Regions from separate parts of the Sulfurovum aggregans genome, predicted to be linked through region 2. Evidence: riboswitches for the same ligand, from Rfam matches in the RefSeq annotation. Region 2 holds a riboswitch; each other region holds the start of a gene.
What was found. A riboswitch is a leader RNA that binds a small molecule or an ion and turns the genes downstream of it on or off. The one in region 2 is predicted to bind cyclic di-GMP.
Positions count from the first base shown of each region.

Region 1: linked by a shared signal. The riboswitch ahead of ACZ48W_RS03450 (PAS domain-containing protein) and the one ahead of ACZ48W_RS03950 (PAS domain-containing protein) in region 2 are both predicted to bind cyclic di-GMP.
Region 3: linked by a shared signal. The riboswitch ahead of ACZ48W_RS01450 (hypothetical protein) and the one ahead of ACZ48W_RS03950 (PAS domain-containing protein) in region 2 are both predicted to bind cyclic di-GMP.

Region 1 is NZ_AP042387.1:689,130-697,235, reverse strand. It holds gene ilvN (acetolactate synthase small subunit) at 1-373, shown strand, start outside; gene lpxD (UDP-3-O-(3-hydroxymyristoyl)glucosamine N-acyltransferase) at 527-1,483, shown strand; gene ACZ48W_RS03455 (hypothetical protein) at 1,522-1,752, shown strand; gene ACZ48W_RS03450 (PAS domain-containing protein) at 1,770-2,219, opposite strand; cyclic di-GMP riboswitch class I at 2,307-2,383, opposite strand; gene metH (methionine synthase) at 2,567-6,073, shown strand; gene ACZ48W_RS03440 (aldolase catalytic domain-containing protein) at 6,399-7,367, shown strand; gene trpB (tryptophan synthase subunit beta) at 7,487-8,106, opposite strand, start outside.
Region 2 is NZ_AP042387.1:792,308-800,413, reverse strand. It holds gene ACZ48W_RS03965 (response regulator) at 1-81, opposite strand, end outside; gene ACZ48W_RS03960 (ATP-binding protein) at 87-3,179, opposite strand; gene ACZ48W_RS03955 (hypothetical protein) at 3,282-4,493, opposite strand; gene ACZ48W_RS03950 (PAS domain-containing protein) at 4,512-4,925, opposite strand; cyclic di-GMP riboswitch class I at 5,003-5,077, opposite strand; gene uvrC (excinuclease ABC subunit UvrC) at 5,222-7,012, opposite strand; gene ACZ48W_RS03940 (DciA family protein) at 7,000-7,443, opposite strand; gene ACZ48W_RS03935 (L-aspartate oxidase) at 7,578-8,106, shown strand, end outside.
Region 3 is NZ_AP042387.1:304,583-312,688, reverse strand. It holds gene uvrA (excinuclease ABC subunit UvrA) at 1-1,698, shown strand, start outside; gene ACZ48W_RS01450 (hypothetical protein) at 1,732-2,118, opposite strand; cyclic di-GMP riboswitch class I at 2,164-2,238, opposite strand; gene polA (DNA polymerase I) at 2,337-5,033, shown strand; gene ACZ48W_RS01440 (cytochrome c biogenesis protein) at 5,126-8,106, shown strand, end outside.

The DNA.
Region 1 (8,106 bases), 100 kb from region 2:
CGAGTCATTGACTGTAGCACCTATCCCTAACAGCAATATGTCACATATTACTATTGCGACCAATGGTTCTACAAAAGTGATGGAACAGATCACAAAACAGCTTCATAAGCTTATCCCTGTCTATAAGGTGATCGAGCATGAAGAGATGGTTGAAAAGGAGATGGTCCTTGTAAAATTCCCTATTGCTGAGAATCTTAGTGATATATCGGCATTATGTGCTGCCTATAATGGCGGTATTGTGAATGTAGGGACAGAAATGGTTATTGCCCAAGTGGCTGATGAACCGAACCGTATCAAACATTTTATTGAAGCTGCACAACGTTATAATCCTAGTGAAGTTGTACGTGGTGGTGTTGTGGCTATTGAAAGATAATTTAACTACTGAACTTGTTCCCATGCTTTGTGTGGGCATGCATATAAGAGTTTTGCTATAGAAGTATAAGCTTATTTCTTTGATTTTATTGAAGTATGCATTCCCACTCAGGAGAGTGGGAACGAGGGTTATTTTAATAAAAGGATTCTCTTTATGACTTACAAACTCTCCCAAATTACTCAAGAACTTAACATAGATATTAATGGAAATGACATAGATATAGATGGTATTCATACTTTAAGTGAAGCAACACCTACACAGCTTAGTTTTTTTAATGATAGTAAATATGCATCACAATTAGCTCATACAAAAGCAGCAGCCGTACTTATAGAGAAAAAACATGCAGCGTTATTACCCTCAACGACTATGGCACTTATCACAGATGAGCCCTACTTGAAATTAGCATTGGCTACTAAATTCTTTGCACATAAATTAGAGACTAAAGGCGAACACCCTCATATGGGTGAAGGATGCGATATAGACAAGCGTGTATATTTTGGTAAAAATGTTACACTTGGAGATAATGTAACTATATTGGCAGGATGTTATATCGGTGATAATGTGACAATAGGCTCAGATACATTACTGCATCCAAATGTAACGCTATATCATGGAACAAAGCTGGGAAAAAGATGTATTATTCACAGTGGTACGGTGATCGGGTGTGACGGATATGGTTTTGCACATACAAAACAGGGAGAGCATGTAAAGATCTATCAAAATGGTAATGCTGTGGCAGAAGATGATGTTGAGATAGGGGCAAACTGTACCATAGACAGAGCAGTATTCGGTACTACTATTATCCGTAAAGGTACCAAACTGGATAATCTTATACAGATCGCACATAACTGTGATGTAGGAGAACATACGCTTTGTGCAGCACAGGTAGGACTTGCCGGCTCCACTACTTTAGGCAGAAATGTGGTTATGGGTGGACAAAGTGGAACAGCCGGTCATCTGTCAATAGGTGCTTTTGCGACTATTGCCGGTAAAGGCGGTGTAACAAAATCGCTTGAAGGAGGAAAAACCTATGCTGGTTTTCCTGCCATAGACCATAAAATGTGGTTGCGTATGCAAGCAAAGATAGCTGGGTTACTGAAACGAAAATAATTGTGATATAATCAGTCTATATAATATAAAGGATTAATATGAGTGGGACAGTAACAAAAATAGATGAAATTGCACTTGGAAGCACAAAAGATGGAAAAATCTCTATTACAACCATAGTTGAGCCTTATGGGAAGGGTAGTGAAAGTGTAGCAAGTATCGGTATCTCTCTTCAGGCTGATGCCGGAGAACCGGATTGGAAAGTGCATATCCCTAAAACGAATATTGATGCGGTGATCGCTGCTTTGCAAGAAGCAAAAAAAAGTCTCTAATGTAAAAAAGCTGCTGATTACTCAGCAGCAACCATCTCTTTATATTGGGAGAGGGCTTTCTGCATAGAGTCTTTATCCGGGATCTTTCTTCCTGCAATATAGCCAATAATTTCTCCATTATCATCAAATTTCGGTTTGATCCAGACAACAACAAGATAATATTTTCCTTCATTTGTCATGTTCTTGACAAAGCCTTCCCAGTAGTTCCCGCCTTTAATTGTTTCCCACATACCTTTAAAAGCAGCTTTTGGCATATCCGGATGTCTGTTGATACTGTGCGGTGAACCGATCAGTTCTTCTTTTGAATAGCCTGTCATTTCTCTGAATTTACGATTGGCATAAGTAATGATCCCTGCAGTATCTGTCTCTGTGATCATCACACCGCCATCAAAGATCACTTCTTCATCTATAGGTTCAGGTTTCGTAATTGTTTTACCGGTAATAATATTTTTTATAGTTTGTCCCATATGTAGCTCCATTATTCAGAGGATTTTTAGCATTGGAAGTTCAGCAGTTTTGAGTAGAAACAAGAAAGGATATATCTCAGAATACAATTAGGCAATCTGGCAATCTTTATATAAGACCCATGACTTTCTGTCCTCACTTCACAATGAGTTTAGTTTTTACAATGTATATACTTTGTAATAATATCCATCTATAGCTTATATAGTTATAAGAGACAAGATAGTTGCTTCTTTAATTAGATTTATTCCATACTTTGCTACAATTACAACATTATATACGGGTGAAAACACTGCCTTGAATATTAAGCTCTTCAGAGTTGGTGATGTAATACCCCTTTAAAGGAAGTTTTTTGTCTATTGATGAAACGATAAATTCATTATTGGAAGAACGTATTTTAGTGATTGATGGTGCCATGGGTACACAGATACAAGATCTTGAAGTACCAAAAGAAGCCTGGATCGATGATAAGGGTACGGATCAGGAGGGATGTAATGAACTTCTTAATGATACTGCTCCTGATCTTATAAAACGTATACATAAACGTTATGCGATGGCTGGAGCAGACCTTATTAAAACCAATACTTTTGGAACAATGCCATGGGTACTTGATGAATATCAAATGGGTGAACGTGCGTATGAACTTTCAAAAAAAGGTGCATTGCTTGTTAAAGAGATATGTGAAGAATATGGTACAGATGAAGCACCCAGATTTGTACTGGGTTCCATAGGCCCGGGAACAAAACTGCCATCCTTAGGGCATATTCATTATGATGAAATGTATGAAGGGTATAAACTTTGTGCATTGGGTCTTATTGATGGTGGATGTGATCTCTTCCTTTTGGAAACATGTCAAGATCCGCTACAGATAAAAGCAGCACTGCATGCCTGTCAGGATGCAAATAAAGAGAGAGAAGTTGAACTGCCTGTTATGGTCTCTGTAACGATAGAACTTAGTGGTTCTATGCTTATCGGTACAGATGCAACGACCATCGTAACGATCTTGGAACCGTTTGACATTCTATCGCTTGGTTTCAACTGTGGTACAGGGCCGGACCAGGTAAAAAAACATCTTAAGACACTGAGTGAACTTTGTGCCATACCTATTTCAGTACATGCCAATGCCGGACTTCCCCAAAACCGTGGAGGGTATACCTATTACCCTATGGGACCGGATGAATTCACTGAAAAACAGTTGGAGTTCACAGCCTTTGATGGAGTAAGTTTCTTAGGTGGATGCTGCGGAACAACACCACAACATATACAGGCACTTAAAAAAGCTGTAGAAGTTATAAAACCTAAAAAGCCAACAGGGAGTATAGAACCAAGTATTGCTTCACTTTTCAACAGTGTCGAATTGTTTCAAAAACCGGCACCCTTACTTATAGGTGAGAGAAGTAATGCTACGGGCTCTAAAGCGTTCCGGGAGCTCATTATCGCTGGAGATTATGAGGGAACTTTAACGGTAGGGCAGGCACAGGTACGCGATGGAGCACATTGTCTTGATGTGAATGTAGAGTTTGCAGGGCGTGACGGTGCTACAGATATGGCAGCAGTGATGGAGTTATATAACCAAAAGATACCTCTGCCGCTTATGCCTGATGCCACCCGCGTGAACACGATGGAAGCAGGGTTGAAATGTATTGGCGGAAAGCCCATCATCAACTCAGTCAACCTTGAAGACGGGGAAGAGAAACTTGATGCCATTTGTCAGTTGGCCAAACGTTACGGAACAGCACTGGTCTGTCTGACCATTGATGAGACAGGGATGGCAAAGACGACAAAAGACAAACTTGCTATGGCAGAACGTATCTATGACCTCTGCGTGAACCGTCACGGCATTGATCCCAGAAATCTCATATTTGACATGCTTACTTTTACGGTGGGTTCAGGTGATTTGGAGTACCGTGATGCAGCCATACAAACGCTTGAAGCCATACGCGAACTGCATAAACGACACCCTGAAGTAGGTTCTACACTGGGACTTTCCAACATCTCGTTCGGACTCGATAAGAATGCGAGGATCTATCTCAATTCAGTCTTTTTGCACCACTGTATCCAGGCGGGAATGACATCGGTGATCATCAATGTAAAACATATCATTCCTATGGCAAAGATGAGCCAGGAAGATATTGATATCTGTGAAGAGCTGTTGTTCCATCCTGATGATGAGTCACTCTTTAAGTTCATCGAACATTTTTCAGACAAAACCGTAGATGATTCTGCTACAGATGAAGAGTATGAAGCAATGAGCTATGAAGAGAAGATCTCCAAACTGCTCCTTGACGGTGACAAAGAGCGTATGATACCTCTGGTTGAAGAGGCCAGAAAAGAGATAGACCCGGACCATATCGTCAATGAGATACTTATAGATGCGATGAAAGTCGTAGGTGAACTTTTTGGTTCGGGGCAGATGCAGTTGCCGTTTGTTCTGCAGTCAGCGGAGACCATGAAGACAACTGTGGATTATCTGAACCCATATTTGACCAAGCAGGAGAAAGAGACAGATACGACACTGGTCATCGGTACGGTCAAAGGGGATGTGCATGATGTAGGGAAGAATCTGGTAGATATCATTCTTTCAAATAACGGTTTTAAAGTCATCAATGTAGGGATCAAAACAGATCTGGAAACCTACCTTGGAGCACACAGGGAACACAATGTACAAGCCATAGGAATGAGTGGATTGCTGGTAAAGTCCACAGCAGTCATGAAAGACAATCTTGAAGCGATGGCAGAGATGGGTATGGAGATACCGGTACTGTTAGGCGGTGCTGCATTGACACGCAGTTTTGTGGATGACTTCTGCCGTCCCATCTACAAAGGTCCTATCTTCTACTGTCGTGATGCGTTTGACGGGGTCATTGCTATGAGTCGTATAGAAAAGTACAATGAAGACCCAAGTGTCGGACTGGATACCCGTTTGGCAGGAGATATGGTCGAACGTGAGAAGAAGGCCAAAAAAGAGGTAGTCATCCCTCCTTTTGAAGAGATCAAAATGCCGGAGCCGGCACCGGTACCTACACCGCCGTTCTGGGGAAGAAGGGTACTTAAAAAAGAAGATCTGGATCTGGATATGGTCTTTAGCTGGGTAAACCAGAAAACAGTTATCAAGATGCATTGGGGTTACAAAAGCAAGGGTATGAGTAAAGAGGAGTACCAAAAACTCCTTGATAAAACAGTTTATCCTGCCTATGAACGTTTAAAACGAGAGTTTATAGAGAAAGATCTTTTTGAACCTACCATCATCTACGGTTACTATCCATGCAGAAGCAATGACCAGGAGTTGATACTTTTTGATGAGAGTGAAGGGTGGAATGTAGATGCAAATGCCAACAGGGAGCCTCTGGCAAACATTGTCGGCAGAGCGGTCCATGAGTTCTCTTTCCCTAGACAGGGACGAAAACCACACCGGGCACTCAGTGATTTCTTCCATCATGACAGACATGATGTCATTGCCTTGACCTGTGTCAGTGCAGGACCGAAGTTCTCAGCCTATGAAAAGGAGCTCTACGATGCAGGTAAATATCTGGAGTACAACATGGTACACGGCTTCTCAGTAGAACTGGCCGAAGCTTTGGCAGAAGTAGCACATAAGCAGATAAGATTGGATTTGAATATCGCCTCAGAAGACGAAGGACATACCTTGCGTGATGTAAGAATGAACCGATACCAGGGAGCCAGATACTCCTTCGGTTACCCGGCATGCCCGGATCTGGAGCAAAGCAGAATTATCTTCGACCTGCTCAAGCCTGAAGAGTTCGGTATAGAACTGAGTGAAACTTTCCAGATACATCCTGAGCAGAGTACGACAGCTTTGGTGGTGCATCATAGGAATGCTACGTATTATGCAGTTTAAATAGGGTGCGTTTGCCAACGCACCTTTTATTTTTAACTCGTTACCACGTTGCACGTGGTAATGCATACATCAATTCAAATCATAAATCAATAATAATCCATCGCTAGATGATGAGGGTGTAGGTCGGGGTTCCCCTGATCCCGACAATCCAAATATATATATAACATGGCAATTTTTATTTTATGCCAATTCATGTCGGGATGAGGGCAACCCGACCTACAATTTCCCAACTTACACAAAAATATCTCAAATTACCAACTCTTTAATACAAACACAAACGATAACACGATATTATTTTTCTAATTTAATGATATAAGGATAATTCATGCTGGAAAAACATGGATCTATGCTTCTTGCCAGGGAAGATATAAAAGTTTTTGACTGTACCATAAGAGACGGTGGTTTGGTGAACAATTACCACTTCACAGATGAATTTGTCAAAGGTGTTTACGATACCTGTGTGGCTGCCGGTGTTGACTATATGGAGATAGGGAAAAACAATTCTCCTACACTGATGTGTGAAGAAGAGTTTGGTGCGTGGAACTTCTCTAAAGAAGAAGATATCAGACGTATTGTTGGTAATAATGATACCGATATGAAAATAGCAGTTATGTCAGATATAGGTAGAACCGTAAAAGAGGAGCTGCTGCCTAAAGAGGAATCTGTGGTAGATATGATCAGGATAGCGACCTATATTCACCAGATACCTGAAGCCATAGAACTTATAGAAGAAGCACATGCCAAAGGGTATGAGACTACGGTAAATGTGATGGCTATTGCCAAGTCGGTTAATAATGAGCTGGATGAAGTACTTGATATACTTGGCAAAACAAATGTGGATGTCATTTACATCGCCGATACCTTTGGGTCATTCTACCCTGAACAGATAAAGAAGCTTACAGGAAAATACCTGGATGTGGCAAAACCTAATGGTAAGCAGGTAGGGATCCATGCCCATAATAACATACAGCTTGCCTATGCAAATACCATAGAGGCGATGATGTACGGTACAAGTTTCCTGGACTGTACGATATCTGGACTGGGAAGAGGGGCAGGGAACTGTCCAATGGAACTGCTTATCGGCTTTTTGAAAAATCCAAAATACAAGCAACTGCCGGTATTGGAGTTCATAGAGAAATTCATTGTTCCTCTGGAAAAAGAGCTGGACTGGGGTTACAGCATTCCCTATATGATCACTGGCCAACTTGTAGAACATCCAAGATCTGCAATAAAAGCAAGAGAAGAGGGTGATACGAAGTATGTAGAGTTTTATAATACTTTAATAGAGCAGTAAATCACTCCTGATTTTAAATCATAAAATTAAAGGTTTGTATGTGTTTCTATGCTCTGAATAGGAAGGATGGTGTAAGTAGGGTGCGTTGGAAAACGCACCCTACAGGGGGGATTAATATGTTAATTAATCCCATACTCTTTTCCATAATGTTCCACCACAAAATCAATATCTTTATCTCCACGGCCGGAAAGGTTGATGAGAATGGTACCAATATTCGGCTCTTTTGCCAACTTTAATGCATAGGCAACAGCATGTGCTGACTCGATAGCAGGGATGATCCCTTCTTCTCTGGAGAGTTCAAAGAATGCATCAATGGCTTCTTTATCGTTGATAGTAGCATAATTGACTCGGCCAATATCTTTGAGATAAGCGTGCTGCGGCCCTACGGAAGGGTAGTCCAGACCGCTTGCTACGGAGTATACTTCCTGCGGTTCACCGTTCTCATCCTGAAGCATGTATGATTTGAAGCCGTGCATCACTCCCGGTTTCCCCAGTGTCATTGTTGCGGCATTTTCTCCCGGGATATCAAGACTTCTTCCTGCCGGTTCTACACCATGCATGGTTACTGTTTCATCATTGATGAATGCAGTAAAGAGCCCCATTGCATTGGAACCGCCGCCTACACAGGCAACCAGATTGTCAGGGAGTTTTCCTGTCATCTGTTGGAACTGTTCTTTTGCTTCCACGCCGACGATGGACTGGAAATCTCTTACCATTCTGGGGAAAGGGTGAGGCCCCA
Region 2 (8,106 bases):
ACTGGGATTCTTTTTTAAAAGAGTCTGTAGTAATTTTCTGTTGATGAAATCATCATCAACGATTAATACTTTTAATGCCATGTACTTTATCCTCTATGTTTTTTAATAATATCTTGAATATTTTCTTTTGAATTTTCCGACGTGATTATAACGAGATCATCATTAGTTTGACTACTGATATTCTCTGTAATAAGATCCGCATCGCTGAAAAGTATATCATATTCACCTGATGCAAGTTCATTTTCAAGAGTACTGATATCTTCCAGGATCTTATAGTCATAGCCCAGATTTTCAAGTACTTTTGCCAAGACCCTTCTTTCCAAAAGAAACTTTTTCGCAATCAGGATCTTTTTCTCTTCAGATTGTTCCAGAGGAATTTCATCAAGAGGTATCTCTACTTCTTCATTTTCAGTCTCAAGATAAATTGGTTCATCTATGTCCAAAAGAACTTCAGAAACAGCTTCTTTCTGAATATCTGTACTTTCTTCAGGGATCTCTTCCTGCTCTTCCGGAGAAACAGTTTTTGCCTTGGCTGATAAAAATTTATTCAATACATAAAGTAATTCACTTGTCTCAATAGGTTTCGTGATATACTCATCCATTCCTTCTCCAAGGAATCTCTCTCTGTCCCCTTTGAGAGCATTTGCTGTTAATGCAACAATAGGAACATGAGTTAGCTCTTCATCTTCTTCATAATCAAGTATTTCATGAGTAGCTTCAATTCCATCCATCACAGGCATCTGAATATCCATAAAGAGAAGATCATAGTCATTGTTTCTGCGTTTTTCAAAACATTCAAGTCCGTTATTTGCCAGATCAACAGTGATACCATGTTCTTCCAAAATACGTTTAATCAGTTTCTGGTTAATAATATTGTCTTCGGTAACCAAAACTTTTGCATCGAATTTCGTTGCCTGGACTGCTTGGGCTTCATCAATAAGCTGAGGAGTTGTATTTGCACTTTTACTCAGTATAGTCTTGAGTTTTGACAGGGTAACAGGTTTAAAGATCACATTTTCCGGGTCTATACCCATCTCTTCGATCTTATTACGGCTGGTTACATTTGCCATAACGATAAGTTTTGATCTATCAATATTGGCAACCGCATCTATAATATTCTGTTTGGCTTTATCGATATCGATCCAGTAACTTTTACATATATTCTGGTCATTCAACTCTTTAAGATCACCGACAGATTCAAAATGTTTGACTGAAGGACCGAAATAGTTAAAGTATTTTTCCAAATAAGTGTCAAGTTTTGTCGGGATCTCCTGTTGATACTTGCCGATGGTCATATCTGTAAAGGCATTTGCATAATTCATATCGGTAGATGTAACTTCTTCCAATGGTAAGCTAAAGTAGAAAGTAGTACCATGGTCTTTCGTACTTTCAAGCTCAAGTTTACCGCCCATAAGTTCAACGAATTGACTGGAAATAGTAAGCCCAAGGCCTGTACCACCGTATTTTCTGGTAACAGAAACATCTGCTTGCGAGAATGCATCGAAAATACGTGCCTGCTGCTCTTTTGTCATTCCTATACCATTATCCTGTACAGAGAATTTAATTTTAGGATTTGCATCGTTTTCAGTTTGTACTTTTTCGATCTCAAGATTGATGGTTCCGCCATAACTTGTAAATTTAATAGCATTACTGAGAAGATTAATAATAATCTCTTTGATCTTGGTCGGATCACCTTTGAGTTTTGTACTGATGGCCGGATCCATATAGAAGTTAAGGTCGATATTCTTCTCAGCAGCAGCAACTGCATAGGTTTCCACGGCACTTTCAAATTCTTCTGAAGCATCAAATACGATATTTTCAATTTCAATTTTGTTACTTTCGATCTTTGAAAGGTCAAGAATATTATTGATAATGCTTAACAGGTTTTCAGAACTTTTGTCAATAATGGAAAGAAATTCATCTTGTTCAGGAGTAAGTTCTGTGCTTCTCAGAAGTTCTGTAAATCCGACGATACCGTTTAGCGGAGTACGGATCTCATGTGACATATTTGCAAGGAAGAGTGATTTGGCTTCATTGGCTTGAAGTGCTGTGAGTTTATCTTCTTTTGCCGTGTCTACAAGTGTTTCCAGGAATTTATAGGCTTCTTTTGTCCCCTCATGCGTATCGAGATCAATATTTTCGATGGAAGCGGTATCTGAAGAGAGATACTGATCACTGCTTTTCATCTCATCTACGGCCTTATTCAATACATCTTCAAGCTCTTTAATGTTTCTTGTAATATCTCGTGTAGTTGTATATCCAAGATAGGCCAGAATAAAACTCAATAACCAGATAGCTGTGGCAATGGCAAGAAGGAAAAGTTGCTTTTGGAGGAACATATCACTTTTTTCCCATAAAGCATTGGAAACAATAAGTTCTGCTTTGTCAAAAAGTGATATTTTCTGTGTTTGAAGTGTAAACCAGTCTATAGGCTCTTCAGCATAGTCACCGTTGTCGACATCGGTTTGAATGGCAGATGAAGTTTCTGCAAGTTCTGTCAGCATCTCTCTGGCCTTAGGTGTCGTAAGGACCTGTTCCAACTGCTGTCGCAATTTTGTATTTGTTACTTGCTTAAGATCAAAGATATTTGCTTTTGTCTTAAATTCATCCCACAGTGCGATCTCATCAAAGGACATAGATGCTTTTTTGGTCATATAATATGCAATGAATCCTTTTTCCAGGCCGGCATTCTCTTTGAGTGTATAAAGTTGGGAGAGAGTTGAGATCAGGGAAGATATCTCTGTATCCAGTGCAAAATTCTTGACTTGCAGAAGATTATCAAGAATGGGGTTGGAGATCTTTTTTGTATATTCATCAAAAAAGACCTTTTTAAAATCTGCATCAGTATTATCCACCTCTTTTCTGATAGACGGAAGTATGCTGATATTTGCTAAAAGGGCCTGATACCTATTTTTATCAAGATAGTTATTTCCTCCCAGCAGTTTCAAAAGAAGAGGGGTATAGCTTGTGTCTTTTATGGCCAACTCTGTTTTTAGCATTTGAAGAGAATTGTCTGTATTCTGTCTCTGTTTTTTCAACAAATCTGAAAAGTCTTTCCTGTCACCTCCCAAATAGAGTGCAGTCAGGCCACGCTCTTTACCGACTTGAGTAAGCGATTGGCTGAGCTTTGCATTATTGCTTAAGACAGTCTTTAATGCATGGGCTTTTTCAAAATTCAAGTATGAAGTTATAAAGAAATAACTTGATAGTAAAATAAGAAGTAAAATCGGCACTAGTCCAATTAGTTTAAGTCTGTTACGTATAGTCATTGTCTATTCCTTTTATTTTGATGTAAGATTCATTTGTCTTTCAAGAGATAAGAAGTGTCCCCAGTAATGTTTGATCAAATTTTCCATTTTACTGATATCTTCACAAAACTGTATCTCATAAAGTGTATCAGCAAGAGGGTCGATACGCAGATTGCTGGCAGCACCTTTAAGCAGATGGCCTATTTTTTGTATACTTTTCAAATCGCCTTTTTCATAAGCCTGTAACATTTTTTTTGTCTCTTCATGTGCCTGTTTGATGAAATCATATACAAATTCTTCAATAAGTTCCACAGGAAGACTTAACTCTCTTGCAGCCTCTTCAAGTTGGAAATCAAAGTGAATAGGTTTGATATCGGAAAGATCGATACTGCTGAAATATTTGATTGCTGTATCGGATTCAGTTTCAGTTTCTTCCTTCTCTGTTTCCGGGAGGGAAGTACTCAGCCTGGCAAGTGTTGCATAAAATGATTCTATATACTCGTCCTGATCCCCTGCAGAAGCATTTTCGATTTGTGTTACTATTTCGGTGATTACAGGAAGATGTAACACATTTGAAAGATGAGAAAGCATATGGATCGCATTAAAACGTTTCTTTTCATCTGTGCTTTGAAGATCTTTTTCAAAAGAGAGAGCTGTATCGATATATTCATTTAAAAAAGTATTGTAGTCTTCAGGTGTAATACCTATTTCCCTACTGATATTTTCGACATCGATATAAATAGGAGACGTATCTTTTTCTGTATCGGGTATTTCATGTATTTCATCATCAGGTGTGTGAGGCAGAATAAGATCAAAAAGTTCGTTATTGTTTTCATTCTCCTTTTCGGCAGTTTCTATAGCCGGAAGCACTTCGGAAGGGATATCATTTACGGTCTCCTCCTGAGTCTCAGGCATGATAAGATCAAAAAGTTTTTTCTCATGATACATATCATCTGTTTCAGGAGTATCATCAGCTAAAAGTTCTGATTTTTCAGAAGAGGGTTGGAGTTGAATTAAAGTAATGTTTCCAAGTATACCTGAGAGGGTATGGCTCTCAGCATGATAAGTCTCTTCATTCTGAACTGTGGTGACCGTGATCTTCCCATCTTCTGTTAATGAAGAGAAGGTAATATTTTCTAAAGCGATTCCTCTATAAAGTCCATCTATGTTTTCTACTCCAAGTATAGCTAACAGCATAGAATCAATAGCAATGATCTGATTGTTTTCATTGGTGATATAGTACATGATATGAATAACTCCTTCTTAATTGTTTTCTTGTTCTGTCAAGTTTCTGTAAATAGGTATGCTTTCTGCAATTTCTGTTGCTGTGGCAGGCCTTCTGGCAGCACTGTAACCGGTGATTTCGCCATTTGTTTCAATAGGTGCAATATGTGAATATACCCAGTAATACCTACCGTCTTTACGAAGATTTTTAACGATCCCTGTCCATTCTTTTCCTGCTTTTATTGTATCCCATAATTCCTGGAAAGCTGCCTTGGGCATATCAGGATGTCTCACAATATTGTGGTTTTTCCCTGTAAGTTCATTTTTAGTATAGCCTGCAACTTCACAGAATTTTCTGTTGGCATAAGTAATAATGCCTTTGAGATCCGTAGAACTTACTATCAACCCTTGTTCAAATTTGTATTCTTCATCAATTGGATCAGGTTTGTTCATAATGTTCTCTTATCCTTTTTTAATTTTATTAAGAAGGAAGTGCAGTACGTAGTAGACTTGAAAGTAATAGAGTTTACTATGGTAACCTGGCAATCTACATGAGACCCATGGTTTTCTGTCCCCACTTCACAATGAGTTTAGCTTTTTAACTTAGAGTTGTAAATTATATTATGTCCTTTAAATTTAAGCCCAAAGAAAATATAACTAACAATCCCATTCTTAAAACCTTATAACAATTAAACTAAAAATAGAATGAATTAAGAAGTTTTTAGTAAAAAATATTAAATAATGTGTGATTATTGATTATTATTTTTAATAATATCTGATATTTTTTTGTTCGTAACTCTTATGATATCTTCCTGTGAAGCATTTTCGATCGCTTCAAAAGTCCCAAAATAATCGATCAACTTTTTGATAGTTGCTTTACCTATACCTTTTTTGTTCAGTAGCGAGATCTGTGTATCCTCTTTACGTTTTTTGTTTTGATGGTATGTAATGGCATAACGGTGTGCCTCATCTCTTTGGCGCTGGATCCAGTGTAGACGTTTGTCATTCGCTTTGAGTTCCATGAGCCCATTGATAGAGTAAATAAGGTCTTTTGCAGCACCTTTGGCACGATGTGCCTTGGCATCAAGTTTTTCTTTGGCGATAGCAATGACATCGAGGTTAACATTTTCTTCTTTGAGAAGCCGTCGTGCAAGGTTTAGGTTCACCTGACCCCCATCGAGTATCCAAAGGTCCGGTGCGGGATGCTCCTTAAAGTCTGCTATGCGTCTGGAGAGCATCTCTTTCATCTGTCCATACTCATCACGTGCATGTAACATATATCGTCTGTAGGAACTTTTATCCCATTTTCCTTCATCCCGGACGACCATCCCCCCAACTGCAGCAACTCCCATCATGTGGGAGTTGTCAAATGTTTCTATACGGTAGGGGATGACAGAAAGATCCAGGAGATCAGCGATCTTCTGTTCCATGACGGTATCACTTTGTTTCCTGCGCAGTAACTCTTCACAATTCTGTAAAGCCAGAGAGACAAGTTTGGCTTTGGCTCCTCTCTGAGGGGTGAGTATGTTGACTTTTTTCTTGAAACGGCTACTGAGTGTCTGTATGACTTGTGGTGCATCTTCAAAGGAGTGAGCTGTAAGTATCTGTTTGCTGATATGGGGTGTGTCAATAGTATAAAACTCTAACAGAGCTTGCTTATAAGCCTCGTTCTCATCAAAAATATGTGTATGCCTAAAGTAAGAGTGTGTAGAAGAGATGATCTTCCCTCCACGCATAAAGAGTTTGACTATGACACCTCTTTCATCTCCGTTCTGTATGGCAAAGATATCAAGATCAAGTTCATTGGCCAAATCAATACTCGAAGAGACGGTAAGAGATGAAATAGCCTGAATGTTGTCCCTTACTGCAGCTGCTTCCTCATATCTTTCCTGTATGGCCAGAGTGGTCATTTTCTCTTCTAATGTAGAGATGAGTTTTTTACGTTTGACAATAGAATTTTTTGCTTCCTTGATGATCTCTCCATAAGCTTGAGGTGTGATCCTTCCTTCACAGGGGGCCAGACATTTCTTGATCTGGTAAAAAAGACAGGCTTTTCCTTCCCTGAGACAAGATTTTTTCTGAACCAAAGGATAGATCTCATACAGTGCATCAAGCAGTGCCTTTCCTCCTGTAGGAAAAGGGCCGTAATAGGTTATATCCTTACCTTTGACTACCTTACGTGTAATTTCAAACCGGGGATAATCTACAGATTCATCAATATAAATGTAAGGGTAGGTTTTGTCATCCCGCAGTAAAATGTTGTATTTTGGTTTCAGTTGCTTGATAAGTGAATTCTCTAAAATAAGTGCATCTTCTTCAGTATCTACAATGATATATTCCAGTTTTTTTGCTTCATGGAGCATTTTTACAATACGTGAACTTTGGCTGGGGTTTGGTCTGAAATCCGGAGTAAAACGCCAGTAGGTTTTCACCCTGTTTCTAAGATTTTTTGCTTTTCCCACATAAAGCAGTTTCCCTTTATCATCAAAATACTGATATACACCCGCAGAATGCGGAAGATTTTGAACTACTGATTGCATTTGATCTGTGCTTTGATCTGTTCAAATTTTTCTTTAAGTGCATCATCGTTACTTTCTATGTTAAAGTCGGAGGATGCCGATTCATGGTAATATGGAACAGTGTCCTCAAGCACTTCTTCCATAACAGGGTGATACTTGCTGTGGAACACTATGACTTTGTCAGCTTTCATTGTCTCACATCCATGACTATGGGTTCTAAGTTGTGTTAATACGCTTTTTAATAAATCTCTATTATAATTAAGTTCCATTTTAAAGCCAGGGTGAGTAACAGCTACAAAAAGTGTATCGTTCTTGATATAAACAAATGCGATAGCTTTTTGCCATTTTGCTCCAAGAAGTGAGATATACCTTTGATAACAATTCTGTTGCTTTAGATATTTAAATTGAGGTTGATTGACAAGATGAGACAAAATCATAGACGCTTTTTTCATGCATTTATTATAACATCTGTTTGCTGTATGGTCATAGTCGGGTGTGGACACAAGACTACTCCTGTATATGAGCCGGACAGTGAGCAGATAGCAGACAGTAAGTAGAAAATTAAAGAAATATATAAAGGATCGGTGTGCAAAAATATGATGTATTGATCATTGGTGCAGGTATTGCGGGGTTGTATGCTGCGATGCAGCTGCCTCAAAGTAAAAAGGTACTGGTTGTCTGTAAGGATATTCCCTGGGAGTGTAATACTTTTTATGCACAGGGAGGAATGGTCACTGCTTTAAACGAAGCTGATATCCCTGTACATGTAAAAGATACTATGGCGGCGGGGGCATATCATAACAATAAAGAAGCAGTGGAAATACTTTCCCGTACATCCATTGAGACCACGGCCGATATCATCACCAAGGGAATGGAATTCGATAAAGATGAAAACGGAAATCTGCTTTATACTAAAGAGGCGGCACATTCGGTAGCACGGATCCTTCATGCCGGAGGTGATGCTACAGGACGTTATATGCATTATTTTATGATGGTACAAAATAAACATCAACTTCAGAAAAATACACTTGTTTATGATCTGCTCATTGAAAATGGTCGATGTTATGGGGTAAAAGCAACGGTTAATTATGAACCGACAACTATTTATGCGGATG
Region 3 (8,106 bases), 490 kb from region 2:
TGGCCGGGGGTTGTGAAGTTTGCACATGATATGTTCAAAGATGAGAAAGACCTCTCTGAATATATGACCGAAAAAGTATGTGACAAATGTAACGGACACAGACTTAGACCACGCTCTTTGGCTGTGAAGATAGAGGGCAAGAATATTGCTGATATTATTGATATGCCTATTGAAAAATCTTATGCTTATTTTGCCGACGAGAAGAGTTTTTCTCATTTGAGTGAACAGCAAAAGATGATAGCAGAGTCTATACTTAAAGAACTTCAGGAGAGACTCTTCTTTTTGTATGATGTTGGATTGGGATATATTTCGTTAAATCGTGATGCAAGAACCATTTCCGGAGGTGAGGCACAGCGTATCCGTATTGCTTCACAAATAGGTTCGGGACTTACAGGTGTGATGTATGTACTGGATGAGCCCAGTATCGGATTGCATGAACGCGATACCATGAAACTGATTCGTACATTGAACTCTCTGCGGGATAAGGGAAACTCTGTTATCGTAGTAGAGCATGATAAAGAGACGATTCTTGCAGCGGATTTTATCATAGATATAGGTCCCGGTGCAGGAGAGTTTGGTGGAGAGATAGTCTTTGCAGGGGATGCAAAGAAACTTTCACGTGCCAAAACACTTACGGCTGACTATCTTTATGGTAAAAAAGAGATAGCTTATAGCCATGACAACCCGCAAAAAGAGTGGATAGAGATAAAAAATGTAACCCTGAATAACATTGAAAAACTTGATGCAAAGATACCGCTCAGGAACCTTGTGTGCATCACGGGTGTAAGCGGAAGCGGTAAAAGTTCACTGATACTTCAAACTTTACTTCCTGTAGCAAGAGAGCTGCTTAACCATGCAAGAAAGGTCAATAAAGTAGATGGTGTAGAGATCACAGGACTTGAGAAACTTGATAAAGTCATCTATCTTGATCAAAGCCCTATAGGACGAACTCCGCGCTCAAACCCTGCAACCTATACAGGTATCATGGATGAGATACGTAAACTTTTTGCACAAACGAAAGAAGCAGAATTGAGAGGCTACAAAATAGGACGTTTCTCTTTTAATGTCAAAGGCGGACGATGTGAGAAGTGTCAGGGTGACGGACAGATCAAGATAGAGATGCACTTTTTGCCGGATGTGCTTGTAAGCTGTGACGCCTGTGATGGTACGCGTTATAATGCACAGACAAGAGAAGTGTTGTATAAAGGGAAGTCTATTGCTGATGTATTGGCTATGAGTGTAGGGGAGGCATTAGAGTTCTTCAAAGCCATTCCTGCTATAGCTGTTAAGCTCAAGACACTGACAGATGTAGGTTTGGACTACATTACACTTGGGCAAAATGCAACTACACTTTCAGGTGGTGAGGCACAGCGTATCAAGCTCAGCAAAGAGTTAAGCCGTAAAGATACAGGGAAAACCCTGTATATTTTGGATGAACCTACTACCGGACTTCATTTCGCAGATGTAGACAGACTGACCGGTGTACTGCATCATCTTGTTGAATTGGGTAATTCGGTAGTGGTGATCGAACATAATCTGGATATGGTTAAAAATGCAGATTACATCATAGATATGGGACCGGAAGGTGGAAACAAGGGGGGACTTATTATTGCGACGGGTTCTCCGGAGAAGTTGGCTGAGGAGTATGAACAGACGGGAAGTTATACCGGTGAGTATCTGGCCAAAGAGTTGCTATAGCATCACTCTTTGCCATTTTAGTTTAGACAGCCATCACGGACGACGAAACTGTTTTTTCCCCTTTTTTTGACTTTCATAAGCAAAATTCAGACCCAGTTTAACAATATAAAGCATAATAAAACATGCTATTACTTCATATCCTATGGCCCAGGTCAAGATAAAAGAGGAGTGTTCAAAGAGAGAAAAAAAGAGTTTAGGTTCTCCTCCGGCAATATAAAAGAGAAGAAAAAGAAGACCGGCCAAATAAGGCAGTGAAATAAAATAGATGGCTAAAAACGGTTTTTCAAGACCTTGGGGGAAAAAAAGAGGTGTGTCTGAAAAATGAACTTCTTTTTGTGAGAACTTTGTAGATGATCTGATAGTTTTTTTTAATGGGGGATGCGTTACGGTTGCATGCATTATATGAGTTGATGAGCTCATAGGGCCACTCCTTTTTGCTATTGCAATATTTATTCAAGTGCTGATCTGAACAACCCGGCTGCCTTAAGAAGACCCGTGGTTTTCCGTCCTATTTTCACAAATAGTTTGGCTTTATTTACATATATATAGATAGTAACAATTAATATATTAATATTAAATTAAATCAAGATAGAAATAACAGTTAATAGGTTAAAATACATAAAAAAATAGGCTTTCTTTTGAAAACAATCACTATTATAGATACATTCGGCTTTTTCTTTCGCTCTTATTTTGCACTTCCTCCTTTACGTAATTCGGAAGGCTTTCCTACAGGGTTGCTGACAGGATTTATAAATCTTGTCGATTCACTCCATCGTGATCACAGTACAGATTATTTGGTATTTGCACTTGACAGTAAAGGGAAAACATTTCGAAATGAACTTTATCCGGAATATAAAGCAAATCGTGAAGCACCTCCTGAAGACTTGACAAAGCAACTTCCTATTGCCATAGAATGGATAGAACAGATGGGGTTTGCAAACCTTTCCCGTGAAGGATATGAAGCAGATGATGTGATCACTACAGTGACAAAGTTCGCCAAAGAACAGGGAATGAAAGTACGTATTGTTTCGCATGATAAAGATCTTTATCAGCTTATTGATGACGGTATGGTCGTAATGTATGATTCTGTAAAGAAAAAAGAGGTAGATGAGCAGGCATGTATAGAAAAATTCGGGGTAAATCCTAAAGATTTTGTTGACTTTCAGGCAATAGTAGGAGACAGCTCGGATAATGTTCCTGGAGTTAAAGGAATAGGAGTCAAAGGAGCGGCAAAACTGATCAATGAATTTCATACTCTTGAGAATATTTATGCCAATATTGAAAAATGTGGAACCCCTCGTATACAAAAGCTCTTACTGGAGAGTAAAGAGAAAGCCTTTTTGTCACGTGAACTGGTAACTATGAGAACAGATGTATTTAAAGATCTTGATCTTGAGAGTTTTGTCTTTGAAGACAGAAATTATTTGAGCTGTCTGCTAGATGAATTCGAACAGTATGAGATGAAACAGGCGATCAAAAAGGCACAAGTAGGGCAGAATGAAGCAGGTTGCAGTGATGTGGTCAAGCCCAAGCCAAAAGAGCCGATACTCAGTTTTGAAGCAGTCACTTTAGACAGCAAAGAGAAGTTGGACAGCGTCATAGAAAATATTGAAAATGACACAATCTTAGCTTTTGATACAGAAACTACAGGCTTGGATACCAAAGTAGCAAAGATGGTCGGATTTAGTTTTTGTACGGCAACAGATAAGGCATATTATGTACCTGTAGGACATAGTTATCTTGGTGTAGGAGAACAGGTACACATAGATGATGCGATCGTATCACTCAAAAAACTACTGAAACATAAAGTCGTAGGGCAAAATCTAAAGTTTGATCTCTCTTTGCTCTACAACCAGTACGGTCTTGATGAGGTCACCCCTTATGCAGATACGATGATCATGGCATGGCTTTCAGATCCCGGAAGCAAAGTAGGACTTGATACTTTGGCAAAGAAGTTCTTTAAGTATGATATGAAACCGTTTAAAGAGATGGTGAAAAAAGGGGAAGATTTTTCCGCTGTTTCCATAGATGACGCGACTTTTTATGCAGCTGAAGATGCCTGGATGACCTATCTGCTCTATGGTGCCATCAAAAAGAAGATGGAGCTTAGTTCTCTGACACCTCTTTTAACAGAAGCAAAAAATGTGGAGTATCCTTTTATCAATGTACTTATCCGTATGGAACGCTTAGGGATAAGAGTAGACCAGTCAAAACTACATAGTTTGCAAAAAACATTAAGTGGGGACCTTGCAACTTTAACGCAAGAGATCTATGCACTGAGCGGGTCTGAGTTCAATATCAAATCTACTCAGCAACTCGGTGTGGTACTGTTCCAACAGATAGGACTCAAAGGTGGCAAGAAAACAAAAACAGGGTACAGCACCAATGAAGCTGTACTTCAGTCCCTTAAGGGAGAGCATCCTGTTATAGAAAAGATACTTGAGTATCGGGAGTACCAGAAAATACTCTCTACCTATGTAGATCCATTACTTAAACTTGCCAAGAAGGATGAAGAGAGTCGTATCTATACCTCTTTTGTACAAACGGGTACAGCAACCGGTCGTTTAAGCTCACGTGACCCTAACCTGCAAAACATCCCTGTACGCTCTGCACTTGGACGTTCTGTGAGAGAGGCATTCGTAGCCAGAGAGGGATACAAATTAGTCAGTATAGACTACTCGCAAATCGAGCTTCGCCTGCTTGCACACTTTTCAAAAGATGCTGCTTTAATGGAGGCTTTCAATAATAATATTGATATCCACATGGCTACAGCAGTAAAACTTTTTGGTGAAGATGAAGCTAAAGAGAAACGAAATTTTGCCAAATCAGTTAACTTTGGACTACTTTACGGGATGGGGCCTAAAAAACTCTCTGATGAGTTAGGTATTAGTTCTAGTGAGGCTAAAGAGATTATCATCAATTACTTTGCATCATTCCCTACTGTAAAAAACTTCTTAGAGGGTATCCAGGAGAGAGTAAAGATAGATGGTTACGTAGAGACCATACTAGGTAGAAGACGACTCTTTGACTATGAGAGTGCCAACGGTATGCAAAAAGCAGCGTTTATGCGTGAGTCAGTCAATACAGTTTTCCAAGGGAGTGCTGCTGATCTGATAAAACTCTCTATGAATCAGATAGATGCGATGATACAAGATGAAAAACTAAATGCCTTTATGCTGCTTCAAATACATGATGAACTTATCTTTGAGATCAAAGAGGAAAGCGTAGAGGAGATATCTAAACGTTTTGTACATACAATGGAAAATGTATTAGAGCTTGATGTACCTTTGGAGTGTTCTGTGAGTGTTGGAGATAGTTGGGGTGAACTTAAGTAAGATATCTTCCTAATTAACATTCCGTTAGCATACATGAGCTATAATCGCTTCTTATTAATTTGAAATTTATGCGTATAGAAGGATTTTAAACCATGTTAAAACATATTTTATCCATGAAAATGGCAGTCTTGATGCTGTTTCTTTTTGGAGTATTGGCAGGTGCTGCAACATTTATAGAAAATGATTACGGTACACAAACAGCACAGGCACTCATCTATAAAGCCAAATGGTTTGAACTCTTTTTAGCCTATTTTATAACTATACTGGTATATCAGATAATAAAGTATAAAAGCTATAAGACAAAATTTCCGGTATTCCTTTTCCATATGTCATTTCTCATCATCGCTATAGGTGCACTTATTACACGTTATGTGGGTTATGAAGGTATTATGCACATCAGAGAAGGGAAGTCAACAAATTTAATGGTTTCCGATGTAAAAATACTGCAATTTTATGCTAAAAGTGCTGATAAAAATGCTTCTTTGGAAAAAGAGTTGTATTTCTCGACAATGACTAAAAACAGTTTATCCGAAAGCTTGAAACTAGGTGATAAAAAAGTAGATATTGAGTTGGTTAAGTATCTACCTACAGCGACTCAAGAGCTTGTATCGGATCCTCATGGTAAAACACTCTTGGAGTTGAAAGTCTCGGCAGGTGGTCAAGGAAAGATACACTATTTTGAAAAAGGAAGTATCAAGGATTTTGGTGGTTTCTATGTGGCGTATAATACGGCAAATACAAGAACAGATAAACCGACATTCATGATAAGCGGTGAAGCAGGTTCTTTGAAAGTACATTTCCCGTTTATCTTAAAAACACTCAATATGGAAACGAAAGAGTCGGCTGAGCTTACGGCCGGTGACAACAATCTTACACGAAGAATGTTATATCGTTTTGGAAGTAATGCGATAGTCTTAAAGTCCATACATGAAAAGGCCAGCTTGAAAACTGTTTCACATGATATTAAAACACAGTCCGGCCAAGCAGAATTCATTCAACTTAAAGTAAGTGTAGGTGATAAAAGTCAAGTTGTGACCTGTAAACCAAGAAAAGGGCAGACAGGTGAGTTGAAAAAACTTACACTGGATGGTGTGGATATAAGTTTGCGTATCGGTGCAAAGATCATAGAGTTGCCATTTTCCATTAAGCTGGAGAAGTTCAAGTTGGAACGATACCCCGGTTCTATGACACCTGCATCGTATGCAAGTGATGTCGTGCTCATAGATAAAGAGCAAAATATCAACATGCCGTATAAAATTTATATGAACCATATCTTAGACCATAGAAATTATCGTTTCTTCCAATCCTCTTATGATCCTGATGAGAAGGGAACAGTACTTTCTGTCAACCATGACCCGGGAACACTCCCGACATACATAGGGTATATTTTAATGACACTGGGGATGCTCTGGAGTCTGTTCATTCCGAACGGAAGGTTCCAGAAACTTCTGAAAGGAGCAAGAAAACTGCAGGAAGGTGCAGCAGTAGCGGTACTTTTTATGCTGTTGGCTTTTGTTCCGCAAGATGTGAATGCTGCCTCGCCACAGCTTGATCTTCAACAACAAAAAGAGATGCAAGCGTATGATCCTGCCCATGCAAAAAAGTTTGGGATGCTTGCTGTACAGGATCATCAGGGACGTATGAAACCGATGGATACTGTGGCGCATGAAGTCATTGCCAAAATTACAGGAAAATCCTCACTTTTTGGCTTAGAGCCTACGCAGATGTTCATAGGTATGGTCTTGCAACCGGAGCTTTACCAAAATATACCTATGATTAAGATAGGACATAAAAAGATAGCCCTTGATCTGGGCTTGCCTGAAGATGCAAAATTCGCAAAATTTACAGACTTTTTCAGTAAAAAAGACAATAGTTATAAAATTTTTAAAGCAGTTACTGATGCAAGCAGAAAAAAACCGTTGGAAAAGACACAATACGATAAAGAGCTAATTAAAATAGATGAACGTGTTAATGTCTCCTATATGGCATACCAGGGTACTTTGATGCGTATCTATCCAAAACCAAACGATGAAAACAATAAATGGTTCGCACCTATGGATGCGTTAAAAGCCTTTGCTCCGGAAGATATACAAAAAGTAAAAATGAGTATCTCTGCCTATTTCATGATGGTGGGTCAGGCACTGGAAACAGGAAAATGGGAGAATGCCGATCTGGCTTTAAGAGGTATACAAAAATATCAACAAACTTATGGTGCAGCGGTACTTCCAAGCCCGAAACATATAGAGATGGAGATCTGGTATAACAAGCTGGGACTCTTTGGTAAGCTGGTACCACTCTATCTACTTATGGGACTTCTTCTTGTGTTTGCTTTCATCAATGTGATCAAACCGGCTTTCTCTATGAAATGGATCATGCGAGGAGCATGGACCATTCTTATTGTAGGGTTTACTTTACATATCATAGGGTTGGGTATACGCTGGTATATCGCAGGGCATGCACCATGGTCCAATGCCTATGAATCCATCGTATTTATTGCAGCCGCTACGGTCTTTGCCGGGATCGTCCTGGCAAGAAAATCACCATTTGCATTGGCCGGTACTGCTATTTTGGCAGGTATTACGATGGGTGTGGCACATATGAACTTTATCAATCCGGAGATCACAAACCTTGTACCGGTCCTTAAATCGTACTGGCTTATGATACATGTGGCAACGATCATCTCTGGTGATGGTTTCTTTGGATTAGGATCTATTTTATCACTATTAGTGCTTATACTCTTTATTATGAGAGGTAAAAATGGTAATGAAAACATAGACCGTTCCATTAAAGAGTTGACGAACCTTTCAGAGATGGCACTGATCATAGGGCTTATGCTGCTTACTATCGGTAACTTCCTTGGCGGGGTATGGGCAAATGAGAGTTGGGGACGCTACTGGGGCTGGGACTCAAAAGAGACTTGGGCAGCAGTAACCATTCTTATCTATGCCACAGTATTGCACCTTAGATTTATACCGGCACTCAAATCTACATTTATTTATAATGTAGCGGCTACCTGGGCATACTCCACGGTACTCATGACATATTTTGGGGTGAACTATTACCTCTCAGGACT